DNA from 2 places in the Streptococcus dentalis genome. Region 2 is predicted to be linked to the other one. Evidence: predicted binding sites of a transcription regulator. Region 2 holds the regulator's gene; the other holds the start of a gene.
The links. The regulator HrcA, encoded in region 2, represses chaperone genes, less so after heat shock. The targets are predictions, from matches to a motif close to TTAGCACTCNNNNNNNNNGAGTGCTAA.
Positions count from the first base shown of each region.

Region 1: the regulator HrcA is predicted to act here: its motif matches at 2,481-2,507, upstream of groES (co-chaperone GroES).

Region 1 is NZ_CP139418.1:201,434-205,864, forward strand. Features, by position in the region: gene groL (chaperonin GroEL) at 530-2,155, opposite strand; gene groES (co-chaperone GroES) at 2,177-2,458, opposite strand; gene SM121_RS00960 (hypothetical protein) at 2,588-2,881, opposite strand; gene SM121_RS00965 (PTS system mannose/fructose/sorbose family transporter subunit IID) at 2,983-3,837, opposite strand; gene SM121_RS00970 (PTS mannose/fructose/sorbose/N-acetylgalactosamine transporter subunit IIC) at 3,821-4,431, opposite strand, start outside.
Region 2 is NZ_CP139418.1:62,529-66,959, reverse strand. Features, by position in the region: gene SM121_RS00330 (histidine phosphatase family protein) at 1-388, shown strand, start outside; gene SM121_RS00325 (M15 family metallopeptidase) at 378-1,151, shown strand; gene hrcA (heat-inducible transcriptional repressor HrcA) at 1,320-2,354, shown strand; gene grpE (nucleotide exchange factor GrpE) at 2,379-2,903, shown strand; gene dnaK (molecular chaperone DnaK) at 3,148-4,431, shown strand, end outside.

The sequences.
Region 1 (4,431 bases), 140 kb from region 2:
GTTAATTTGTATTGCAATTTGTTGGCAAATATCCCTCTGCCTAAAAACACCGCAAATGCTTGATTCCCAAGCATCTACGCAAGTCCTCTTTAATTAGTATTTATCATTTCTGTTACAAAATTTAAAATAAAAATATTATTCCATAACAAATGAAAATTCCAAAACAAGATAAAAAGGGAGGAAAGAATCTTCCACTCCCTTTGAGCTAGTAGGACGATTAACCAGGCCGCAACATAGTGGCTACCGTCCAACGATGAGAGGCATAGCCTCAATCATTTGTAACAGTTACGACAGAAAATAAAGAAGGCCAATAACGCCTTCTTTATTTTCTTAGTAAGACACTACGGCAAGGCACCATGGTGCTTGCCATAACAATAAATGCACCTGATCAATTAATCAAGGGGTTACGACGTGAAAAGGGAGGAACGATATTTTCCTCCCTTTGAGCTAGTAAGATGATTAGGTAGGCCGCAACATAGCGGCTACCGTCCAATGATTCGGTGCTTTAGCACCAATCATTGGTATCAGGTTACATCATCCCACCCATCATGCTTGGATCCATTCCTGGTCCTGCTGGGGCTGCTGGTTCTGGTTTGTTGGCTACGACTGCTTCGGTCGTCAAGATCAGACTCGCTACGGAAGCGGCGTTTTGAAGGGCTGAACGGCTCACTTTAACTGGGTCGATGATTCCTGCATCAATCATATTCACCCATTCACCTGTTGCGGCATTGAAACCTGTTCCGACTTCGGCATTTTTCAAGCGATCAATCACAATAGATCCTTCGTAACCGGCATTGTGGGCAATTTGGCGCACCGGTTCTTCCAAAGCACGAAGAACGATATTGCGTCCGGTCGCTTCATCTCCTTCTAATTCAAGGGCTGCGACTGCAGAGATGACATTGACAAGGGCTGTACCACCTCCGGCAACGATCCCTTCTTCAACGGCTGCGCGAGTCGCATTAAGGGCATCTTCGATACGAAGTTTCATTTCTTTCAATTCTGTTTCTGTTGCAGCACCGACCTTGATTACGGCAACACCACCAGACAATTTAGCCAAACGTTCTTGTAATTTTTCACGGTCAAACTCAGAGGTTGTGGTTTCGATTTGTGACTTGATAACAGCCACACGGTTAGCGATCGCTTCTGGGTTACCAGAACCTTCGACAATGACAGTACTGTCTTTATCGACTGAAACTTTAGCTGCTTGACCAAGTGCTTCAATGGTTGCATCTTTCAATTCCAAACCAAGATCGTCTGTAATGACTGTACCACCTGTCAAGATGGCAATGTCTTCTAGCATGGCTTTGCGGCGATCTCCAAATCCTGGTGCCTTGACAGCTACGACATTAAAGGTACCGCGGATCTTGTTCAAGACAAGTGTTGGAAGAGCTTCGCCATCGACATCATCAGCGATGATCAAGAGTGGACGGTTGCTTTGAAGAATGCTTTCCAACAATGGCAAGATTTCTTGGATATTTGAAATCTTCTTGTCAGTGATCAAAATGTATGGATTTTCAAGGTCTGCCACCATTTTTTCATTATCAGTGACCATGTATTGTGAAAGGTAACCACGGTCAAACTGCATTCCTTCAACGACTTCCAGTTCTGTCTCCATTCCACGAGACTCTTCAATCGTGATAACTCCATCTTTGCCAACTTTTTCCATGGCCTCAGAGATGTACTCACCGACTTTTTCAGAACGAGAAGACACAGCAGCTACTTGAGCAATCGCTTCCTTGCTCGATACTGGGATCGCATTGTTTTTCAAAGCTTCTACTGCTGTTGCAACAGCAGTCTCAATCCCACGACGGATGCCAATTGGATTAGCACCTGCAGTGACGTTTTTGATTCCTTCACGGACGATGGCTTGAGTCAAAACCGTTGCAGTTGTTGTACCGTCACCTGCGATATCATTGGTCTTAGAAGCCACTTCTGACACCAATTTAGCACCCATATTTTCAAAATGGTCTTCCAATTCGATTTCTTTTGCGATGGTCACCCCATCATTTGTGATCAAGGGTGAACCAAATGATTTTTCAAGAACCACATTGCGACCTTTAGGGCCCAACGTAACTTTCACTGTATCTGCTAAGACATCGACACCACGGACCATTGCAGAACGTGCATCAGATGAAAATTTAATATCTTTTGCCATTTCTCTTACCTCTTTCTTCTCTTACTCTACAATTGCAAGAATGTTTGCTGTTCCAACGATGGTGTAGGTTTCTTCCCCATCTTTAACTTCAATTCCTGCATGGCTTTCAACCAAAACGTGGTCTCCTGCTTTTACAGCTGGAGCAATGAGTTCGCCACTTAGGGTACGCACACCTTCGCCAACGGCCACTACTTCAGCTGTTTTTGTATCGGCCTTGCTCGCACCTGCGAGGACAAAACCTCCAACAGTCTGTTCTTTTTCTTCTACTTTTAAGACCACACGGTCTCCTAATGGTTTTAACATGTTCATTCCTCCATACGTGTTTTTAGCACTCTCTATACGTAAGTGCTAACTTATGTTTCTATTGTATCACTTGGTCAGAAATAGTCAAGAAAAAAACACCTCAAAAATAGATGAGATGTTTCTAAAATATCAATTTAAAATTGTCAATTTTTGATTGAAATCGTCGATCACTTTTTGAAGATTGATCCGCCCGCGGTAGATGCCATATCCAAAAACAATCATGCCTAAAATTCCAACCAAGGCTAGTAAAATCCCGAGGATCAAGAGTGGGAGGAAACTTTTGTGAAAGAGATAGATCAATACCACACCAATACTGGCAATGATAAAGAGTAAGCTGAACCAACGACCAAGGTTTTCAAGCATGTGGCGTTGGTACTTGATTTCTGTTTCATATCCATTGACAAGTTCTTGTTTTGTAACCATGGGATTCCTCCTTATAAAAATTGAGAATGAAGTGCAAGTAAAGGAGGTCAATTCACTTCATTCTCAAAAACTCCTACTAGCAAATTCGTTTTTTCTTTTCCTTAGTATTTAAGATGTGGGTCGAAGATACCAAGGGCAACACCGATCAAAGCAACTACAACGAGAAGTAACATGACTTTGTTTGGTGAAATTTTTTTCTTAGACATCAACCACCAGCAAAGAGTGATGAAGGCTGCTGTCAAGAGACCTGGATAAACACCATCGATCTTTTCTTGGATGTTCAAGAAGACTTTTCCTTCAGAATTCTTGAATTGAAGGGCTGTTGTAACAGATACCCAAGTAGCTGCTACGGCACCGATAACCATACCACCGACAACGCTGATCGCTTTACGAAGAGCTTGTCCTTTTGGTCCTACAAGGAATTCAACGGCTTTATCCCCTAATTGGTAACCTTTGAAGAAGGCAAAGCGCATACCAAAGTAGACTAAGAGGTTCCATACGACGATGTAGAAGAGAGCACCAGCGACGTTACCACCTTTAGAAAGACCAAGGGCAATCCCTAAGAGAACTGGGATCAAGGTACCAACAACCAATGAGTCACCAATACCAGCGATTGGTCCCATCAAACCGGCACGCATACCGTTGATGGTTTCGCCATCCACTGCATCTCCGTTTGCACGCGCTTCTTCCAAACCAGCTGTGATCCCTACAACAAGAGATCCAAGTTGTGGTTCAGTGTTGAAGAAGGCCGTATAGGTTTGCATAGCATCCTTTTGTTCCTCTTTTGTGTCATACATTTCTTCTACGATTGGAAGCATAGAAGTCAAGTACCCGAAGGTTTGCATATGTTCTTGAGAGAAACAAGTCAAATGACCATAATACCAATGATGGAATGCTTTTGCTAATGTTTTCTTTGAAATTTTCTTTCTATCAGCCATTTTAAATATCCTCCTCATCATCGTCTAGATCCACCGCTCCAGCCGGAGCAGCTTTCATCGATTTGATCACTTCAAGTTCATAGTAGATTACTGCAAAGATTAATGAAACAACGGCACTGGATACCAAGTTCAATCCGAGAGATTTTGCCAAGGTAAATCCAACAAAGAATGGAATGAAGTCAGTTGCTTCTGTAACAATTTGTTTCAACAAGATGGCAATACCGACACATGGGAGAAGAGCACCGACTGTAAAGAGGGCTTTCATCCAGTAACCATCCATAGGAAGGTATTGTTTCATCAAATCAACCATGTTTTCACCGTATTTGGTGATAATCATTGTTGGAAGGAAAGAGAAGAGGAAGTGAGAGATCCAAGGGTAAACCCAGTCAACTGCGTAGAGTTTTTTGAAGTTTCCTTCTTCAACGGCTTTCCAACCAATGTGTTGCCAAACCAAGTTCATAGTAGCGGTACCGTAGAAAAGAACTGTACCGATTGTCCCAACGGCTGCACCGATTGGAGCTGCAGCTGCGGCGATTCCAGCTTCATCTGTGATGTTATTAGCATGCACAAACAAGATAGCAAGAGGAACACCGATGTAAGAGATGGCACGCA
Region 2 (4,431 bases):
TATGGGGGTCTTACCTCGTGTCTTTAAGGTCGATGATTTCCATCAGTTGAGCCTGATGGAGTTAGCAGAAGGAATCGTCGAAGTGGATACCACTGGTTGGGCTGAATCCTGGGGAGCCTTGAGTAGTCGGATCAAAGAAGGTTTTGAAGCCATCGCAAAAGAGGTAGAAGCAGCTGGCGGTGGCAATGCTATTGTGGTCAGCCATGGTATGACGATTACGACCTTGATTTATCTCATCGATCCTAAGGCTGTCGAAGAATTAGTCTTGGACAACGGAAGCGTGACGGTTTTGGCCTATAAAGATGGTGCCTTTCATATTGAAAAGATTGGGGATCTGTCCTATCGTAAGGTGGGAGCAAAACTTCTAGAGGGTGGCCATGACGAATAAGTATAGACGCGCACGAAAAAAACGTAAGAAGTGGTGGCCTTACCTATTGAGTTTCTTTCTTCTTGTGGTCCTTGGATCGGGAATTGGTGTTTACTTAGCCAAGCCGAGCTTGTTTTCAGGGCTTCAGTTTTGGAAGGCTAAAAAAACAGCTGTAACGACTCCCTCTTCTTCTAAGAAAAAGAAAGAAAAATCAGATTTACCAGCCGTTTCGACCAAAGACTGGCAGTTGATCTTGGTCAATCGTGATAATGTGAAGCCTGAGCTGAACCCACAATTGACAGATGTGGATGCTATCAAAGTGGATAGTCGGATTGTAGAACCAACTCGTCAATTCTTAGAAGCGGCTCGAAAAATTGCCCCAGAAGAAACCTTGATATCAGGCTATCGAAGTGTGGCCGAGCAAACAGAGCTCTATAATGAGCGTGTTGCGCAACTAGAGGCTAGTGGTCTTTCGCACGAAGAAGCTGAAAAGCAGGTGCAGACCCAGGTACAGGTCCCTGGTGCGAGTGAACACCAGACGGGGCTTGCGATTGATATGAGTGTCGAAGCTGGTCAAAGTGATGAGTTGGGCATGCAGCTGGCTGCCATCGCACCGCAATATGGCTTTGTCCTTCGCTACCCAGATGGGAAGAGCAACATCACGGGTGTGAATTTTGAGAATTGGCATTTCCGTTATGTTGGCGTAGAAAACGCTCAGTATATGGCCAACCATCAGCTAGTGTTGGAAGAATATATTCAACTCTTGAAAAAAGCTGGCAAATAAGAGGAGATTCATTTCTCTAGGTCTTAAGAATGATTTTTAGCACTCTTTAAAAAAGAGTGCTAATTTTTTGGTTTTTTCTCTTGACTTTCTTTTGGATGGGTGTATAATAGAATCATGGTTTAGCACTTGAGTGTTTAGAGTGCTAAAAAATGAAAGAGAGGTGAGGTCATGGTTACAGAACGTCAAAATGAGATTCTTAATCTTGTCGTTGATATCTTTACCAAGACCCACGAACCAGTCGGTTCAAAAGCGCTACAAGATGTGATTCAATCCAGTAGTGCGACCATTCGAAACGACATGGCTGCCCTCGAAAAACAAGGCTTACTAGAAAAGGCCCACACTTCGAGTGGCCGCATGCCTAGCCAAGCTGGTTTTCAATATTTTGTTCAGAACTCGCTTGATCTAGAGTTGATTGATGAACAGGATGTCTACCAGGTGGTGAAAGCCTTTGATTTCGAAGCCTTTAAGTTAGACGATATCTTGGATGCTACGGCCAAGTTGCTAGCCCAGATGACGGGTTACACCGCAGTGATTCAGGATGTGGAGCCGACACGTCAGCGCTTGACCGGTTTTGAGATTGTTCCATTGTCCAATCACGATGCCTTAGCGGTGTTGACCTTGGAAGAATCAAAGCCTGTCACCGTCCAGTTTGCCATTCCAAAGAATTTCTTAACCAGTGACTTGGAAATCTTCCACCAGCTGGTTCAAGAACGCTTCATTGGAAATACGGTTTTGGATATCCACTACCGCTTGCGAACGGAGATTCCACAGATTGTACAGCGCTATTTCAAGACGACAGACAATGTGCTGGATCTCTTTGATTACGTCTTCTCGCAACTGTTTCAAGAACTGGTCTTTGTAGAAGGAAAGGTTTCATCCTTAACCTACGCCGATCTTCAGACCTATCAGTTCTTAGATAATCCCCAACACGTAGCCTTGGAGTTACGAGGGGGAATGCCAGAAGACCAAATGACCCAGATCCTGGTTGCGGAATCCCAAGAGAAGGCTTTGAAAAATGTGACGGTCATTAGTCACAAGTTCCTGGTTCCTTATCGTGGGATGGCCCTCATGCATGTGATCGGTCCCGTAGAGATGGACTACAGGCGTGTGATTAGCCTGGTCAATGTCATCGGCCGGGTACTGGTTATGAAGTTGACGGATTACTACCGTTACCTCAACAGCAACCATTATGAAGTAAATTAAGACCAAATGAAAGGGGTGTATGCCTTGACAGAAGATATCAAAAAAGAAGACGTGAAAGAAGAGGAAGTTGCCCAAACAACCGAAGAAGTTGTAGAGGAGTCCAACCAACCTTCTGAGTTAGAAGAAGCACAAGCGCGTGCCGAGGAATTTGAAAACAAATACCTTCGTGCTCATGCAGAAATGCAAAACATTCAGCGCCGTGCCAATGAAGAACGTCAACAATTACAAAAATACCGTAGCCAAGATTTGGCAAAAGCGATCTTACCATCACTGGACAACCTCGAACGTGCCCTTGCCGTCGAAGGGTTGACAGATGATGTGAAGAAGGGCTTGGAAATGGTCCAAGAAAGTTTGGTACATGCTCTGAAAGAAGAAGGAATCGAAGAGATTCCAGCGGACGGAGCCTTTGACCATAACTACCACATGGCCATCCAAACCTTACCTGCAGATGACGAACATCCAGCAGACACCATCGCACAAGTCTTCCAAAAAGGCTACAAACTCCATGACCGCATCCTGCGCCCAGCCATGGTAGTAGTATATAACTAGGCTACCTTGTCCGAAACGACACTAAACTATGAAAGAAAGATAAAACGCAAGCCGGAGGCTTGCAAGGAAGATATTTCCCGCCGTGGTGAAAGTTTCAGTAGCTTGTGCTACTGAAATAGGGGATTTTTGAGACAGTAGGCTCAAAAATAAGTGATGAAATCCCGAAGGGAGTTGCTCACGTCGTCACCACTTAAGGGAAATATCAAAAAGAAAAAAAGAAGATAAAACTTAAGGAGAAAAACATATGTCTAAAATTATCGGTATTGACTTAGGTACAACAAACTCAGCAGTAGCAGTTCTTGAAGGAACTGAATCAAAAATTATCGCAAACCCAGAAGGTAACCGCACAACTCCATCTGTTGTGTCATTCAAAAACGGTGAAATCATCGTTGGTGATGCTGCAAAACGTCAAGCAGTCACAAACCCAGATACGATCATCTCTATCAAATCTAAGATGGGTACTTCTGAAAAAGTTTCTGCAAACGGTAAAGAATATACACCACAAGAAATTTCAGCTATGATTCTTCAATACTTGAAAGGTTACGCTGAAGATTACCTTGGTGAAAAAGTAACGAAAGCAGTTATCACAGTTCCAGCTTACTTCAACGATGCGCAACGTCAAGCAACTAAAGACGCTGGTAAAATCGCTGGTCTTGAAGTAGAACGTATCGTCAACGAACCAACAGCAGCAGCCCTTGCTTATGGTTTGGATAAGACTGATAAAGAAGAAAAAATCTTGGTATTCGACCTTGGTGGTGGTACATTCGACGTATCTATCCTTGAATTGGGTGATGGTGTCTTTGATGTATTGGCAACTGCAGGGGATAACAAACTCGGTGGTGACGACTTTGACCAAAAAATCATCGACTACATGGTTGAAGAATTCAAGAAAGAAAATGGTATCGACTTGTCAACAGACAAGATGGCGCTTCAACGTTTGAAAGACGCAGCTGAAAAAGCGAAGAAAGACCTTTCTGGTGTGACTTCAACTCAAATCAGCTTGCCATTCATCACTGCAGGCGCTGCTGGACCTCTTCACTTGGAAATGACCTTGACTCGTGCAAAATTCGACGATTTGACTCGTGACCTTGTAGAACGTACGAAAACTCCAGTTCGCCAAGCCCTTTCAGATGCAGGTTTGAGCTTGTCAGATATCGACGAAGTGATCCTTGTCGGTGGTTCAACTCGTATTCCTGCCGTTGTTGAAGCAGTTAAGGCTGAAACTGGTAAAGAACCAAATAAATCAGTGAACCCTGACGAAGTTGTGGCTATGGGTGCTGCGATCCAAGGTGGTGTGATCACTGGTGATGTGAAAGACGTTGTCCTTCTTGACGTAACACCATTGTCACTTGGTATCGAAACAATGGGTGGAGTCTTCACAAAACTCATCGACCGCAACACAACCATTCCAACATCTAAATCACAAGTCTTCTCAACTGCAGCAGACAACCAACCAGCCGTTGATATCCACGTTCTTCAAGGGGAACGCCCAATGGCAGCAGATAACAAGACTCTTGGACGCTTCCAA